DNA from 4 places in the Chryseobacterium sp. MYb328 genome. Region 4 is predicted to be linked to each of the others. Evidence: riboswitches for the same ligand, from Rfam matches in the RefSeq annotation. Region 4 holds a riboswitch; each other region holds the start of a gene.

Region 1 (4,254 bases), on a different contig from region 4:
GGACCTGGAAGTCAGCTTTTACAGCCTTACATTAAAAATACGGATCTGCATCATCTAATGCTGAACGCAGTCCCTTTATAAATTTAAAATTTTCATATCATATTTATATTTTTATTTGGTTTTAAAACAGGCTCTCCAAAATGATTTGAAGAGCCTGTTTATTTTGTACGAAATTGTTACCTCGTTTATTGAGAAGACTTTCTGCGGCGTGTAGACACTTTTTTATCCAATTCTTTGATATCCTGTCTCAATTCCCTGAACATTTCCTTGAAATTATAGCTTTCATAATCTCCGGGCTCAAAATCTTCCGGAAAAATTCCTGAAGCATACTGCCAGATCTCTACAATATCTTCAAACGGAATATCGTATGGTTCATAGAAAGAGTTATCTGCACTTACACAAATGGCATTTCCTTTATTCTCCTTAAAACGTTTATACGTAATTCCATCATTCTGGGTAATGAAAACATAGGTCTTACCAGGTTTAAGCTCATCGATTCCCTCTACATATTTTCCTACAATGTATGAACCACTTCTGAATGGAGGCATAGAATCTCCATCTGCTGGAAATGCTCTGTATTTTCCATTATTTAAAAAGGGAAGGGCAATGCGCTGAAGACTTTCAATATATCCCACATCACTATATCCCTCCAGATATCCCATAGAAGCTTTCTGAGGAATGATTTCTATGGTATCATTTCCAAGATCATCCACAGCTACAGGAAGAACAATTCTGTTATCCGGAAGCTTCAGCATATCTTCCGTTGAATATTTCTGAAGGTCTACGGACAGCAACAGATCTATACTGACATGAAAATATTTGGCTATCTTAATAAGAAGCTCCATTGGAGGTTCTGAAATTCCGTTTTCGTATTTAGAATATCTCACCCGGGAGATCGTAAGGTCATCAGCTACGTTTTGCTGAGAAAGTTTTCTCTTGGCTCTCAAAGAGCGTATATTATTTGAAAAAATTGACATTGATAGAAGTATGTCCACAAAAATACAAATTTTACGCCCTGTGGTCAATAATCAGAACAGCATTTACCATAAAATTTAGAGAATTTTATCACTTCTTAACTAAAGCAAGAAAAATCAGCTAATAAAGCACCTGTTTTTTACAGTTGCAGCCTCAGTTTTTACCTTTAAAACCTCATTTTAACAAACATTAAATATTAACCATTAAAAAGTTAATTTACATTGAAAATATTAACTCCAACATTTAAAATTTGAAATATGTTTTTTAAAATTTAGTGAATCAATCAGATACAAACAAAAATGATATACACAATGTTATTCATTTATATTAACGAAATATTAAATAATAAAATTGTTTAATTATTTTATTCAAAATAATATGAGTTTATTATTAATTATCATATATTTGTGATGTATTAATCATATAAAATTTTAATCATGAAAAATTTCAAAAAACTAGACAGAAACGAACTAAAATCAATTTCAGGAGAAGGATTACTTGATCCAATCGGAGGTTTACTAGGAGGTCTAGGAGGCGTTGTTGGTGGCGTTCTTGGAGGAGTAGGTACTATCGTAGGTGGCGTTGTTACCGGAGTAGGTTCTACAGTAGGTGGAGTTATCGGCGGTGTAGGTACTGTTGTAGGAAACGCTTTATGCCAAACACAGTGTGTAGTTAATGGTGTAATCCACATCAAATTATTAGAGTGTGGTTCTACTTGCTAATCAGCAACTCCATTAAAAATTAAAAAAGTATAGCCGCTCTATTCTTAGAGCGGCTTTTTTATTTTTTTATTCTGAATATGATACTAAATATATTACACCTGACAGGTTTTTAAAGCCTGTTAAGTTTTAGGTAAATAAAACAGTCATTTTATAAAGTCAAGCCCTGATTATTTTTTACTTCAGACATTACAAAGGTACTGTGTGTACTTCCTATAGAGTCTACAGAACCCAGCTTATTAAATACAAAATCCTGATAATGTTTCATATCGCGAACCTGAACTTTCAACAGGAAATCAAAATCTCCGGAAATATTGTAACATTCTGCCACTTCTTCAATTTCCAGGATTTCTTTTACAAAATCATAGCCCACAGAGCGGTCATGAATTTTCAATTTAATCTGGCAGAATACCGTAAATCCACGGTTAAGCTTTTCTGCATCCAGAATTGCTGCATATCTTTTTACAAAGCCTTCCTGTTCCAGTCTTTTTACCCTCTCAAAAACAGGAGAAGGTGACAGATTAATTTCCTTAGCAAGTTCTTTAACGGTCAATTTTGCATTGTTCTGAAGCAGTTTCAGCAGTTTTATGTCCTTATCATCAAGTTGTTCCACAGAATATTATTCTTTTATATTTTAAAATCACCCAAATATACAGAATTATATTCTTTAAAAATACAATTTAAAAGCTATATTAACCAAATAAACCCTGTTTAATTGCTAATATATTCTGTTTTAGTAATTTTACACAAAATTAAAATCTTTTATCAGACATACTATTGGTAAAAGATCGTTCTTTACAATCTTCATCAAACAGGAAAGGTTTTACTTAAGGTAGATTAATAGGGAATCGTGTGAGAATCACGAGCTGTCGCGCAACTGTAAGTAACACATCAAAGGTTTCTGTCCTTAGATATCCACTGCCAAAAGCGGGAAGGATGACAGAAACTGTTACAAGTCAGGAGACCTGCCTTTACTGAATTGACAATGCTTTCGCGGTCTGAAGCTTTTGAGTCATACAGATGATCTATTGCAGTACGTTTTATCTCCGGGTGAAACTGTACCAACTGCTTATATCACCTGATCTCAAAAATTTCTATCCCGAACAGCATTCCGAAGCATTCAAAGAGCATTTAAAATAAGTTTAATTTAAAATTTGTAAAAATGCAAACACACATTCTGGGCTATCCGCGTATTGGTAGCAAAAGAGAACTAAAAAAAGCCTGCGAACAGTATTGGTCAGGTAAAATCGTTTTGGAAGAACTTCTTACCGTAGGAAGATCTATCTGCAGCCAGAACTGGAACCTTCAGAAAGAAGCAGGAATCGATCTTATTCCCTGCAATGATTTTTCCTACTACGACCAGGTGCTGGACATGAGCCTTGTGGTAGGAGCTATCCCAACACGTTATCATGAGGTAGCTCTTAAAAAGAACAATTCGGAACTGGATCTTTACTTTGCCATGGCAAGAGGATATCAGAAAGACGGATTGGATATCACTGCGATGGAAATGACGAAGTGGTTTGATACCAATTATCATTATATAGTCCCTGAATTTTATAAAAATCAGCAGTTTAAACTTACCTCAGATAAGATTTTTAATGAATTTGCCGGAGCAAAACAGGCAGGGATCAATGCAAAACCTGTAATTATCGGTTTGGTTTCTTATTTACTTTTAGGAAAGGAAAAAGAAGAAGGATTTGATAAGCTGGATCTTGCCCATAATCTTCTTCCAGTTTATATTGATATCTTATCAAAGTTACAAAGCCAGGGTGCTGAATGGATTCAGTTTGATGAACCTTTCTTAGCCTTAGACCTTACTGAAAAGGCAAAAGAAGCCTATACTTTTGTATATACTGAGCTTAGAAGACAGTTTCCAAAACTTACATTCATTGTAACGACATATTTCGAAGGATTAAAGAACAACCTGTCTCTTGCAGCCTCACTTCCTGTGAATGTACTGCATATTGATCTGATAAGAAACCCTGAGCAGCTTGAAGATGCACTTGATTCTATTCCAGAAAGCCTAAGCTTATCTCTTGGAGTGGTAGATGGCAGAAACATCTGGAAAAATGATTATGAAAAATCTTTATCTATCATCAAAAAAGCAGTTGAAAAATTAGGATCTGAAAGAGTTTTCATCGCTCCTTCATGCTCTCTGCTGCATTCACCATGTGATTTAGATTTTGAAACCGGTCTTCAATCTGAAATCAAAAACTGGCTGGCTTTTGCCAAACAAAAAGTAAAAGAAGTGGTAATCCTTAAAGAGCTGGCTTCGGAAACTTCTGATCATAATATTCTTCTGGATTTTGAAAACAATAAAAAAGCCGCTTCAGACAGAAAAACATCTTTACTGATTCATAATGAAAATGTAAAACTAAGAGCATATTCTATTACAGAGGCAGATTCGCAAAGGAAAAATTCATTCAGTGTCCGTAAAGAGACTCAACAAAAGGCATTACAGCTTCCTTTATTTCCTACGACAACCATCGGGTCATTTCCACAGACTGCTGAAGTAAGAAGCTGGAGAGCAAAATTCAAAAAGGGAGAACTGACTGCCGAG
Region 2 (4,254 bases), on a different contig from region 4:
ATCATGAGATCTGTTTTGAGAATGTTCACATTGGCTTCGGGAATGTTTCACTTGAAAATAAAGTATTACTGTACTTTGAGGCCGATTTCGAAAGTGTTGAAATGCATTTTTCATTAAAAGGAAAAAGCGCTGCTCTTTCAGAGAATTTCAACAATAAAGTTTGTTTTGAAAGTTATCAGCATAATATAATTTATGCCCATCAGATGAGTGGCCAGATGGAATTCGACGGTCATGAAATGCAGATCCTGGAAGTTAATTTAGCCCCGGATTTTTTTAAGAAATTCCTTCCTGAAGACTCTGAACTATTCAATACATTCAGAAATGCTATTGAGAAACAGCATTCATGTCTTATCAATCCGGACCATTGCCGGATCAGCCTGGAAATGTACCAGGTTCTGAACGACATCATTCACTGCGACAGAAAAGGTATTTTTAAAAGAATCTACCTTGAAGCCAAGGTGGCTGAACTTCTTCTTTTACAACTGGAACAGCTTTTTAATACTACTTCTTCCACCTCATCACTTCTTAAAAAAGATGAAGATAAAATTTATGCAGTGAGAGATTTTATCGTCAATAACCTTAATGAAAACTGTTCATTAATAGACCTTGCCCATCAGGTAGGAACCAATGAATTTACTTTAAAAAAGGGATTTAAAGAGCTTTTCGGAACTACCGTATTCGGCTTCTGGAATGATATAAAGATGGAACATGCAAAAAAAATGCTTATAGAAGGAGATCTAAGTATTAATGAAATTTCTGAGGTGATTGGATATAAAAATTCCAGACATTTTTCAGCAGCATTTAAGAGAAAATATAACATCATTCCAAGCCAGTTTAAATACGGAAACGGAATCAGCCGCTAAATTTTTTCTTATATTTTAAATGCAGTATTTTAGAAATTAACTCCAATTTTGAAGCTTTGAACTTATTCAGTATTTTCCTTCTGTTTTTAAATATGAAAAGTTACTACAAAAACACACCTTTTATTTAAATCAATTTAAAATTCTATCTTATTTGTTAACAATTTGGTAATTAAAAACCCGGGCAAATTCCAGATATTATTTTAAAAACATCAAAAGATACATTTCGTAATCAAAACGTTATCAACAAATTACATTCAATTAATTATTGTTCGCATAAAATATTTTGTCGTTTTCATAAAATGTCTATATTTACCACCAAGGAGTTCTTAACACCTTCTTTATCAACCGAAATTGGTAACACTTAGCTGTGTATTAAAAGGGAATCGTGTGCAAATCACGAACTGTCGCGCAACTGTAAGTAACAACAAAAAGGTTTTTATCAAATTCATATCCACTGTATGCTCCGGTATATGGGAAGGATGATAAAAACCGTTACAAGTCAGGAGACCTGCCTATTTCGAATTGACGATGCTTTCGCGGTTTGAAGCTTATAGTCAGGTATGATACGGTATGGATAATGATATGATAAAATAGTTTATCAACTCGTATTATTTTTTGAGATAGATAATAGCAGAACAACAGGTTCTTCTATGAATCTACCGCTCATCCGTGTCACCTTTCCGTAATTTTTCTTTCTCACAAAGCATTGTGAAGTCTGCAGGAACTTTTTATAGCGTTTAATGCATGTAAAAAGTAAAAAATGTACCTAACCCATTTCGATAATTCCTACACACCCAACAGATCTGTCAAGATCCTGAAATGCTGTTTCCTAAAAAACACACAGATTTTCTGTCTGTTGGCAGCAAATCGAAGCGATACTCATTATTCTCTTTTTACTTCCCTGCAATTAAATCATGATCGCTATTCTTCTCTATCTGTAAACAAATTTCACCTAAACCATAAATATTACAATGACTAAAAATGAAAACTGGAAGTCTCCCGGTACTCAATTCCGGAAGGCTATGCAAAAAGAAAGTCCTCTTCAGATTGTCGGGGCCATCAATGCCAACCATGCATTATTGGCCAAACAAGCCGGCTTCAATGCCATTTATCTTTCAGGCGGCGGCGTTGCTGCCGGATCTTTAGGAATTCCTGATTTGGGAATTACCACGCTGGAAGATGTATTAATTGATATTCAAAGAATTACCAATGTCTGTGATTTACCTTTACTGGTAGATGTGGATACAGGATTTGGCCCATCAGCATTCAACGTCGCCAGAACTGTAAAATCATTGATTAAAGCAGGTGCAGCAGCTTTACATATCGAAGATCAGGTGGGAGCAAAACGTTGTGGACATCGTCCAGGAAAAGAACTCGTAACCAAAGAAGAGATGTCAGACAGGCTGAAGGCTGCTGCAGATGCCCGTACAGATGAAAGTTTTGTAATCGGAGCCAGAACGGATGCTTTTGCCAATGAAGGGCTGGAAAAAACTCTTGAAAGAGCCATTGCCTATAAGGAAGCCGGTGCTGATTTTATTTTTGCCGAAGCAGTTCCTGATCTAAGTTTTTATCAAAAATTCGTTGATGCAGCGGGAATCCCTGTATTGGCCAACATCACAGAGTTTGGAATGATTGATATGTATACGGTTGATGAATTAAAAGATGCAGGCGTAGGATTGATCCTTTACCCTCTTTCAGCTTTCCGTGCAGCCAATAAAGCGGCCCTGAATGTCTATGAACACATCCGCAAAGACGGAACCCAGGCCCATGTATTAGACACTATGCAGACCAGAGAAGAACTCTATCAAAGCATTGGATACCATGATTATGAACAAAAATTAGATAACCTTTTTAAACAAAATAGTAATGTCAACGAATAGCGAACCAACATTCAAGCCTAAGAAAAGCGTTGCCCTTTCTGGAGTAGCAGCAGGCAATACAGCGCTTTGCAGCGTAGGAAAAAGTGGAAATGATCTCCACTACAGAGGATATGACATCCTGGATCTGGCTGAAAAAGCGGAGTTTGAAGAAGTAGCTTACCTTTTGATCTATGGTCAGCTGCCTACCGGAGCTCAATTGAAAAATTACAAAGCTAAATTAAAGTCTTTAAGAGGGTTACCCCATTCTGTAAGAAATATTTTAAAGAGTATTCCGGCAGCGGCACATCCGATGGATGTAATGAGATCCATGGTATCCGCTATTGGCAGTATTCAACCGGAAAAAGACGATCATAATATTGCCGGAGCGAGGGATATTGCAGATAAATTACTGGCATCATTCAGTTCGGGTTTATTATACTGGTATCACTATACCCATAATGGAAAAGAGATTGATGTAGAAACAGATGACGATACGATTGGAGGGCATTTTCTTCATTTATTACATGGAAAAAAACCTTCTGATTCATGGGTAAGAGCCATGCAGATCTCGTTAAATCTTTACGCCGAACATGAATTTAACGCTTCTACATTCACTAGCCGTGTGATCGCAGGAACAGGTTCAGATATTTATTCAGCTATTACAGGAGCCATTGGTGCTTTAAGAGGTCCTAAACATGGTGGTGCCAATGAAGTGGCATTTGAAATCCAAAGCCGATACAATTCGCCAGATGAAGCGGAAGCAGATATCCGTCAGCGCATTGTCAACAAAGAAGTGATCATCGGATTCGGACATCCTGTTTACACAATTTCGGACCCAAGAAATGTGGTGATTAAAAAAGTAGCTAAAGAACTTTCTGAGGAAGCCGGAGATATGCTGTTGTATAATATCGCTGAAAGACTGGAAACCATCATGTGGGAAGAAAAGAAAATGTTTCCGAATCTGGATTGGTTCTCTGCGGTATCCTATCATCTAATGGGAGTACCTACCCTTATGTTTACTCCACTCTTCGTTATCTCCAGAGTTACAGGATGGAGCGCTCATATTATTGAACAGAGACAGGATGGAAAAATTATCCGCCCAAGTGCTAACTACACAGGTCCTGAAAATAAGGAATTCATCTCTCTACAAGACAGAAAATAAACATATCACAATTAATAACTAAATTATAAAATAAAGATGTCATCACACATTTCAAATGAAAGACCCCAACCGGATAAAGTATTAACAGATATTGCAGATTATGTATTGAACTATGAAATCAAAAATGATCTGGCCTGGAAAACAGCCCATTACTGTCTTCTGGACACCATCGGATGTGGACTGGAAGCATTAACTTACCCTGCATGTACAAAACTTTTAGGTCCTGTAGTAAAAGGAACTGTGGTTCCAAACGGGGCAAAAGTTCCGGGGACACAGTTTCAGCTGGATCCTGTTCAGGCAGCGTTCAATATTGGAGCCATTATCCGTTGGTTGGATTTCAATGATACATGGCTGGCTGCAGAATGGGGAC
Region 3 (4,254 bases), on a different contig from region 4:
ATAGGTAAATCCTACGTCATACTGATGGGTAAACTCAGGTTGCAGATAGGTATTTCCAACACTCGTATAATACAGGTCATTAAAGGTTGGCAATCTGAAGATATTTTTATAGAAAGCTCTGAGGGTAAGCTCTGGCATTGCTTCCGGCTGATAACTCATAAAGAAAGCAGGTGTCCATTCTCTCCTGTCATCAGGGCGCTTATTCATTTTTACTTCCTCAAAAGTAAATGTTCCTAAAAGACTTCCTAAAAACTTAAACCTGTTCCACTGGTAGGTAGAAGCTAAAGCAACAAGTGTAGTATAGCGGGTAGGATATGAAAATTTATACAAATTAGCATCCATATTATTATACTGAAAATCTCCATTCAGACTGACATCCCAATTAGGAGTGATAGAGTATACATTGGAAGAGGAAAGATAAACCTCCCGTTGAATATAAGTATTGATGGCGGGCATCGCAGACTGAGACAATACCGTATCGTTAAAATAAGTGTAATCGTAAGCAAACTTTGCCTTCAGCTGAGTTTCAAGCTTAGGAAACAGCTTTTTCCTGAAATTGGCCTGAACAAAATAATTTTCATCAAGCATTCTTGCTCCTCTTGCCTTAAAACGGTTCTTCACAATAGGTGCCGGAATACCACGGTTTGAAATATAACCATACCCTCGTATATTCCAGCTTCCGTTATTTAAAGTTCCATTAAGAGCAGCTTCAAAGCGTTTTGCTTTAATGTCGGAGTCATATCTTTTGGAAATAGTATCAGAAGCAGTAGCCCCATTAGGATATTTCCTGCTATAGTGGAACTTATAAAGCCCATCACTTTGGAGAAATTCTGCACTGACGCTTGCTGAAATTCTTTTTGAAATCTTTTGCTCTAAGCGAAAAGAAGGATTAAATAAATCAATAGAAGCACTTTTTGCTCTGATCAGAAGATTGGTTTTCCTGTTTCCTGTGAATACCGGTGTTTTGGGTTGTAAATAAATAGATCCTGACGATCCGAAGTCTTTTGCCGGTTGAAAAATTTCACTTTTCTGACCATTGTACAACGAGATCTCTTCCAGATCATCCAGAGAATATCTTCCCAAATCGACCACTCCGTTCTGAGCATTCCCAAGCTGGATTCCATCATAGAAAACACCTACATTCTGGCTTCCCATACTTCGGATATTGACCGTCTTCAAACCACCCATTCCACCGTAATCTTTAATCTGAACTCCGGAGAAATACCTTAATGCATCCGCAACAGAATGACTATTAAGCCTTTCAAGCTCTTCACCCTGTAAGACCTGTGCAGGCAAGATTTCTTTAAAGTTTTTTTTGTAAATATTGACAGTCTTTATGACTTCTCCTTTGATACTGTCTTTTTTTCTGGTTTGAGAAAATAGAATTTGAGAGGTTAACACGAATACCGTGAAAACAATTGTATGGAATTGAAATGTAGTTAGTTTTGCTATCATTAGCTCATTCATGGATCATGATGACGCTAATGGATATAAGAAAAGCAACGACAAAGCACAGCTGTTACTGCACAGAATCATTGTTGTCCTAAGCTTTATTCCACGAAAGCGTCAAACGTTTATTATTTCTGGCAGGTCTTCTGACTTACTCCGTTTTTGAAATCCTTCCCATTCCTAAAAACAGTGGATCTATTCTTCAAAAACTTTGGTGCGGAGCTTACAGCAGCGGGTCTGTTCCAGATTTTCACCGGATTCCCTTTTAAGAGCTTATTATGGCTCACCAAATTCCGGCAAAGATATAAAATTCTCACCAGATACGATGGCATGCAGAATAAAATGATTATCAATTAGTAAACATGAAAAATCCCGCTAGATTGTAACGGGATTTAAGCAATCAATTTTTGTTGAGTTTTTCTGTTTTTACCCGTGATTATTTTTTTACAAATTCACGATCACTAAGCGTTTTCATAAACAGGATAAGATTTGTCTTTTCCTGCTCCGAGAGAGGAATTCTGTTTCCATTATTTTTAAAAACAGGATCAAGGTTATCTGCAGATAAAACACCTTTGTCAAAATAATCAAGGACTGCCCTTAATGTTGGGAACTGTCCATAACTTCCATAAGGTGCTGTATATTCTACATTTCTTAAAGAAGGAACCCGAAAACTCATATAATCTGCCGGAATACCCGTAACCCTTCCACGGCCGGCTTCATTGGTATCCGGATTTACAGGAAACCCAATATTCCTGAAACTCTGATCAGTAAACAACTCTGTATTATGACAACCCGCACATTTCTGTTGAAAAGTCTGATATCCCAAGGCTTCATTTTCTGTAAAACTTTCTCCTTCTTTCCGTTTTACCTTATCATACTTGCTATTGGCAGAAATCAGAGTGTACTCATACTGTGCAATACTCTTATAAATCCTTTCAGCAGTAATGGCTTCATCTCCAAATGCTTTTCTGAATAAATCTTTATACATCATATCATCCCTTATTTTCCCTATCACTTCCAGAATAGAAGACCCCATTTCTTCATGAGTAATAATAGGAACCAACGGCTGTTTTTCCAATTCAAGGATATTGCCATCCCAATTATAAAACTTCATAAAGAGCATATTCTGAATAGCGGGAACATTTCGCAACCCTACTCTATTCTGAATTCCTATTCCCTGTGCATTATGATCTGCAAAAGAATTTCCCTGAATATGACAGCTGGAACAGGAAATAGTATTATCTGCACTTAACCTTTTCTCATTAAATAATTTCTCCCCTAATTCTACTCCATATTTTGTAGGTTTATTAGAGTTCACCGAATTGTTTAGTTCCGGAAACCCAGACGGAATATTGAGCAAGACCTGTGGATTATCGTCAGAAATAGGTTCGTAACGATCATTATTACAAGATATTAACAGAATGAAAATGGCTAAAAAACTTAATCCTTTTTTCATTGCAGCAGAGAAGAGTCTAGTTTTCAACACCACTCACTGAAAACATTCCGGAAATATCACTTGAACCATTTCCACCAAGGTTATCAACAAATTTTACCATTTGGTTAGCAGTATGAATATTCGGAGTAGCATTACCATCTGATCCTGTTCCCGTAACCAATACAATCGTATTAATTTTCCCCGTTAACAGTTTATCAAAATCTGCTTTAATAATAATTTTAGGCGCTTTGTTATCTACAATGGCATGTTGAGAAAGATCTAAAGTCACATCTCTATATGCATCTACTCCCTGGGTAAAATTACCTTCTGATCCTTTTATAGTACTTCCTGTGTGGATAGACATCTGTTTGTTATCTACTCCATAAAAACCTTCGATTTTTGTAAAACGATACCCTGCTCCCCATTCCCACATCATTTGGGTATCGTTAGAACCTACAGTGGCATAGAACTTTGGAAATCTCACCTGATCCAAAACATTCAGGTCTTTTTTTACTCCTAATCCGAATTTGATCTTTTTATACTCTCCGGCAGGGATATTACTCAGCAAATAACGAAGCGTTTCCGGTTTTGATTGGTCAATCACGGTAGCGCCCTGATCCAGATCATTGACTTTATAAGGAACTTCATTACCATCTGCTTTTACCAGACGAATATTACTGATCACATATTTCAATTCTGAAAAATGATGAACTTGTCCTTCTGCTGAAGTATTGATAGTGGCTGTACTTGAAGTGGCACCTCCGAGAACAATCGTTTCATTTCTAAACGTATTCTTGAATTCAAGGGTAACATTATTGGCAACAGGATTATCATCACTGTTTTGGCAAGAAATTACACCTAATGAAAAAGCGGATAATAGTAGATATTGTTTTAAGTTTTGCATTTTAAAAATTTTAGTTGTTGTTGTTTTAATTAAAGTTTTTGTCATCTTTAAAAGTTGAATTTTAAAGACGTATAAATATTACGCCCCATTCTTGGGATGTTTCCCCAGTCTGCATAGGTGCTGTAATATTTGTTTAACAGGTTTTCGGCTCCTACCTGAAAAACGGTTCTAAGTTTTTTGATTCTGAAAGTATAATCCATGGAAAAGTTCCATATGGTATATGCCGGCGTCTGATCTTCACCATATTCCGGACTGTAATTGAGCTGGATAAAATCTCCATTTATAGAGGTCTGAATTCCAAAATTCCCATGGGTATAATGTAATGAGGTCAGATAGCTTAAAGGGCGGATGAAAGGCAGATTTTTTCCTTTATCATCCCTTCCTCTTGCATATGTTATCGTTCCTTTCCAATGTAAATCCGAGATAATGCTATAATTTGCATTCAGAGACATATTAAAGAGGGTCG
Region 4 (4,254 bases):
GGTAATTTTCTACTTCCTGTATTTACCCCAATCGGGCTTATTCTTTCCAGCTCTACTCCATCAGCACTATAATGAACAATGTGCGGTCCGTATTCATCAGAAACCCAGAATGTACCATCTGATGCAGCTACAATACTTTCACTGTCTAAGCCATATTTATCCGTTCCCAGAACATTTCCTGATGCATCATAAGCTACTTCACCTGTACTTCCCATTCCTACTGGGTTTGGAAGTCCTGTAATAGGCTGTCCGGATGGATTTTTAAGTTTAATATATTTGATTACTTCTACATTCCCTTCAGCATTAATTTTAAAATGCATAATGGTTGGAGTAAAATTGGGAGTTAAAAATTTTTTACCATTCTGATAATCTGTATTCGGACCACGGTCTGTAATCACATAAAACTCCCCTTTTCTTGTAGGGTGAGCAGCAGCTCCTGAGCCAAATCCACCATTAATCACAGCTACTCCGTTTATTGTTGCCAAAGTAGAAAATGGAAATTCCTGCGGAAGTTTAGAATAATTAACATCCTGGTTATTTACATTATTTTCATCATCTTTACATGACCATAATACAGTCATCATCAAAGCAGATAATAGTAATTTTTTCATATTAACTTTTATGGCGCGAAAGTATAACTTGATTATAAACTGATCTTGAATGCAATGATAATTGTATTTTAACAATAGAACCTAAAGATGAATTCAGTATAAACAACAAAAATTCAGATTTAACTTAAAAATCCGAACACATAAACCCAATCCATTACCAATCAATAAATTCAAATTCAGAAAATACAATTAACCTTTAATAAAAGGTTAAAACAGGTATGTAATTCACAAAATAGGCATCAAAAATTTATATGATATATTTGCGGTCTTTAAGGTTGAACACTGTTCATAATAGGGAATTAAGTGAGAATATTATTCAAATCTTGAGCTGTACCCGCAACTGTAAGCTGTTTACCTGTAGCTGTATGATACCACTGGACCAAAATCCGGGAAGGTTAGCTATAGGATGCGAGCCAGGAGACCTGCCTTGAATAAACTTTTAATTTTAGAATCAGACTATACCAGTCTCTTCCTATTAATAAGTTTCGGGAATAAAACTTTAATTTAATTATATTATGAGAAAAATCTATTTTTTTTTCTTACTGCTTTGTACGCAGTTTTTCTTCGCTCAATTCACAGAAAATGACATTAAGTTTTGGGTGGGAACCGGTTCTAAAAAGGCCTATTTCATTGCTGATTTTAATGACAACAACACGCCTAATTCTTATGTTTGGGGCTATCGTTTTGATGATGATAATTTAATGGCGGAAGATATGGTTAATGCTATTGTAGAAGCAGAGCCTAAAATAGAGGCTGACATTCCTTCAGGGTTCCTGTACAGCTTCACATACAATCATCATACTCCAAGTACAGATGACTACTGGATTACCTGGTCGGGACCTAATGCAGGGAATATGTCCAATCAAAATAATGGTGTAGGCTATACTGCTTTAACAGACGGACTATGGTTTGGAATAACCTATGGAATGGATGAAATTGATACCCCACCATCAACTCCAGTACCCGCTTACAGTTCCCAATGGTATACTTCATCACAAATTACCCATTGGATTGGAACAGGAACCAATAAAAGTCTTGTAGTGGTAGATTTTGGAACTAATAATTCTAATGATCAAGCCAATTCATTTGTTTTTGGAATTCAGTATAATGGCAGTATAACAGCGGAACAGGCTCTGCAGCTTATCCAGTCACAAGCTTCCTATTTCAATTTCACTTCCAGCAATAACCAAATTTCCAATCTATCACTCAATACCTTCACAGGAAATAACTCCGGAACAGAAAACTGGAAATTATACACCGGAGAAGACCTTTCTAGCTGGCAGAAAAAAACTGATCTCAGCCAGATACAATTGAGTAACAATATATGGTTAGGATTAAGTTTCGGACAAAGAAGACCTTTCACACCAACTGAGGCACATAACGCTACATTATCGGTGGCTTCAGCAAACAAGAAAGCATTATTCAATATTTATCCAAATCCAACAAGTGATTTTATTCAGATTGAAACTCCTGAAAATATCAAAGAAGTCAATATTTATTCTTCTTTAGGACAGAAAGTGATGACTACTCAGACATCTAAGATTAATGTTACATCTTTAAATACCGGTGTATACTGGGTTGAGGTTAAAACTAAGAGTGGTTCTACTGTACATAAGATTGTGAAGAAGTAAAGAGGGAGATGGTAAACCACCCCGTCAAAAATTCTTTGAATTTTCGACACCCCTCCATCGGAGGAGAATATCACGTCTTCAATTTTGATATTTCTTCGTTATAGCAATCCGCTATGAAACGTACAATAAAAATTCGTGTATTCGCCGCAAACAAAAAAACGCATCCAAGTTGGATGCGTTTTTCATTATGATTATACAATCAATTATTTTTTCTCTGTAGATCTTTGAAGAACCTCATCTACCATACCGTAGCTTTTAGCTTCTTCGGAAGTCATCCAGTAATCTCTGTCGGAAGATTTCTCTACCCACTCGTAAGTCTGTCCTGAATGATGAGCAATAATGTCATAAAGCTCCTGCTTCAATTTCAACATCTCTCTTAAGTTGATCTCCATATCGGAAGCTACTCCCTGAGCACCTCCTGAAGGCTGGTGAATCATTACTCTTGAATGTTTAAGCGCAGAACGCTTTCCTTTTTCTCCTGCAACCAATAATACGGCTCCCATAGAAGCAGCCATTCCTGTACAGATTGTCGCTACATCCGGCTTAATGATCTGCATGGTGTCATAAATACCTAAACCGGCATATACACTTCCACCAGGAGAATTGATATAGATCTGAATATCTTTAGACGGATCTGCACTTTCCAGGAATAAAAGCTGAGCAGTAACGATATTCGCTACCTGATCGTCAATTCCAGTTCCCAGGAAGATAATTCTATCCATCATCAGACGGGAAAAAACGTCCATCTGAGCAACGTTTAATCTTCTTTCTTCCATGATGTACGGAGTTAAATTCGTTGGGCCATACATTCCCATATACTGATCGGTAGCCAGACCGTTGTTTCCTAAATGTTTTACAGAGAAATCTCTGAATTCCTTTTTAATGTCCATATTGATATTATGTATTATTTTAAAATATTTCCGAAGTTTAAATTACAATATTTATTCCTAAAATTTTATAGGACTTTTTGTCATAGAATCCGGAATCCTTTTGTCTTTAAACTATCTTTTCCGATCTACATAGATTCCCTTGATCGGGGAATACTCAATGATATTACTCAATCGGATGGAAGCCTGCTTCAGTAAAGTAATTTTTTTGATCAGCTCAAAGTACTTTACTTCATCAGCCCCACTGTATTGATCCAGCTCGCCCGCCGTTTCCTTAATCAGATAATCAATATATCTGTATTTATGTAGCAAAACATCACCCTGGATCTGATCTGCAACATTATCTCCGTAATTGGGTGGATAAATATTTCTGGACGCCCAATTTTCAAGCTCATCCAAAGGAATCAGCGCATCCACAACCTTTGTCGTAATTTCTTCATCCATAAAAGATACAAAAAAGTTTCCACTTCTCAATTCATCTTTCTGAATTCCTTCTTTGACCTGATTGATAATAATCTCATTTCCTTTAACTAAAAATGTATATTGTTCCTCTTCAAAGTGATGAATAATTTCTTCAATAACTGTTATCTGATATTCTTCATTATTTTCATTTTTCCTTTTAAGAACAATATCTCCAAATGCTAACATATGCTCAACAAGTTTGTTCTCCATAAACAATACTTCAAACAAAAAAGGGTCTTCTTTTTCTTTATCCGGAGGAACAATCTCCAGCTTTGGAGCCGCTTTTTCCTTATGCTGCTGCTGGACATGATGGGTCTGATTCTGGGTAATCTGCTTCTGAACATCCAGCTCATTGAAAAGACTCTGTTCAGAAAGTCCGAATTTATTGGAAACCTCCTTCAGATACACTTCCCTCTTCAGTGCGTTCTGTACAAAGGAAACTGATTTTACGATATCACGAATTGCTTCCGCCTTTTTGATAGGATCATTTCCAACATCCCGCAACAGAATTTCCGCCTTAAAATCGATGAAATCCATCGCTTCATTTTCAATGTATTTTTCTACATATTCCTGCGGATGTTTTCTGGCGAAGGAATCCGGGTCATCACCATCAGGGAACAGCAAAACACGGATGTTCATCCCTTCTGTCAGCAACATGTCAAT

Evidence for each region. Region 4 has a riboswitch for cobalamin ahead of WH267_RS13300 (T9SS type A sorting domain-containing protein). Riboswitches for the same ligand answer to the same signal wherever they lie in the genome.
Region 1: another riboswitch for cobalamin. It lies ahead of metE (5-methyltetrahydropteroyltriglutamate--homocysteine S-methyltransferase); the one in region 4 lies ahead of WH267_RS13300 (T9SS type A sorting domain-containing protein).
Region 2: another riboswitch for cobalamin. It lies ahead of prpB (methylisocitrate lyase); the one in region 4 lies ahead of WH267_RS13300 (T9SS type A sorting domain-containing protein).
Region 3: another riboswitch for cobalamin. It lies ahead of WH267_RS04745 (TonB-dependent receptor plug domain-containing protein); the one in region 4 lies ahead of WH267_RS13300 (T9SS type A sorting domain-containing protein).

The regions. Positions count from the first base shown of each region.
Region 1 is NZ_JBBGZQ010000041.1:10,628-14,881, forward strand. It holds gene WH267_RS24490 (alkaline phosphatase) at 1-81, shown strand, start outside; gene WH267_RS24495 (XRE family transcriptional regulator) at 186-977, opposite strand; gene WH267_RS24500 (bacteriocin-like protein) at 1,413-1,697, shown strand; gene WH267_RS24505 (Lrp/AsnC family transcriptional regulator) at 1,846-2,307, opposite strand; cobalamin riboswitch at 2,496-2,681, shown strand; gene metE (5-methyltetrahydropteroyltriglutamate--homocysteine S-methyltransferase) at 2,857-4,254, shown strand, end outside.
Region 2 is NZ_JBBGZQ010000002.1:184,114-188,367, reverse strand. It holds gene WH267_RS02850 (helix-turn-helix transcriptional regulator) at 1-863, shown strand, start outside; cobalamin riboswitch at 1,199-1,393, shown strand; gene prpB (methylisocitrate lyase) at 1,835-2,743, shown strand; gene prpC (bifunctional 2-methylcitrate synthase/citrate synthase) at 2,730-3,884, shown strand; gene WH267_RS02835 (bifunctional 2-methylcitrate dehydratase/aconitate hydratase) at 3,921-4,254, shown strand, end outside.
Region 3 is NZ_JBBGZQ010000003.1:158,141-162,394, forward strand. It holds gene WH267_RS04745 (TonB-dependent receptor plug domain-containing protein) at 1-1,455, opposite strand, end outside; cobalamin riboswitch at 1,569-1,755, opposite strand; gene WH267_RS04750 (cytochrome-c peroxidase) at 1,886-2,905, opposite strand; gene WH267_RS04755 (MbnP family protein) at 2,922-3,788, opposite strand; gene WH267_RS04760 (TonB-dependent receptor plug domain-containing protein) at 3,836-4,254, opposite strand, start outside.
Region 4 is NZ_JBBGZQ010000012.1:66,649-70,902, forward strand. It holds gene WH267_RS13295 (esterase-like activity of phytase family protein) at 1-611, opposite strand, end outside; cobalamin riboswitch at 867-1,055, shown strand; gene WH267_RS13300 (T9SS type A sorting domain-containing protein) at 1,127-2,242, shown strand; gene clpP (ATP-dependent Clp endopeptidase proteolytic subunit ClpP) at 2,446-3,132, opposite strand; gene dnaG (DNA primase) at 3,244-4,254, opposite strand, start outside.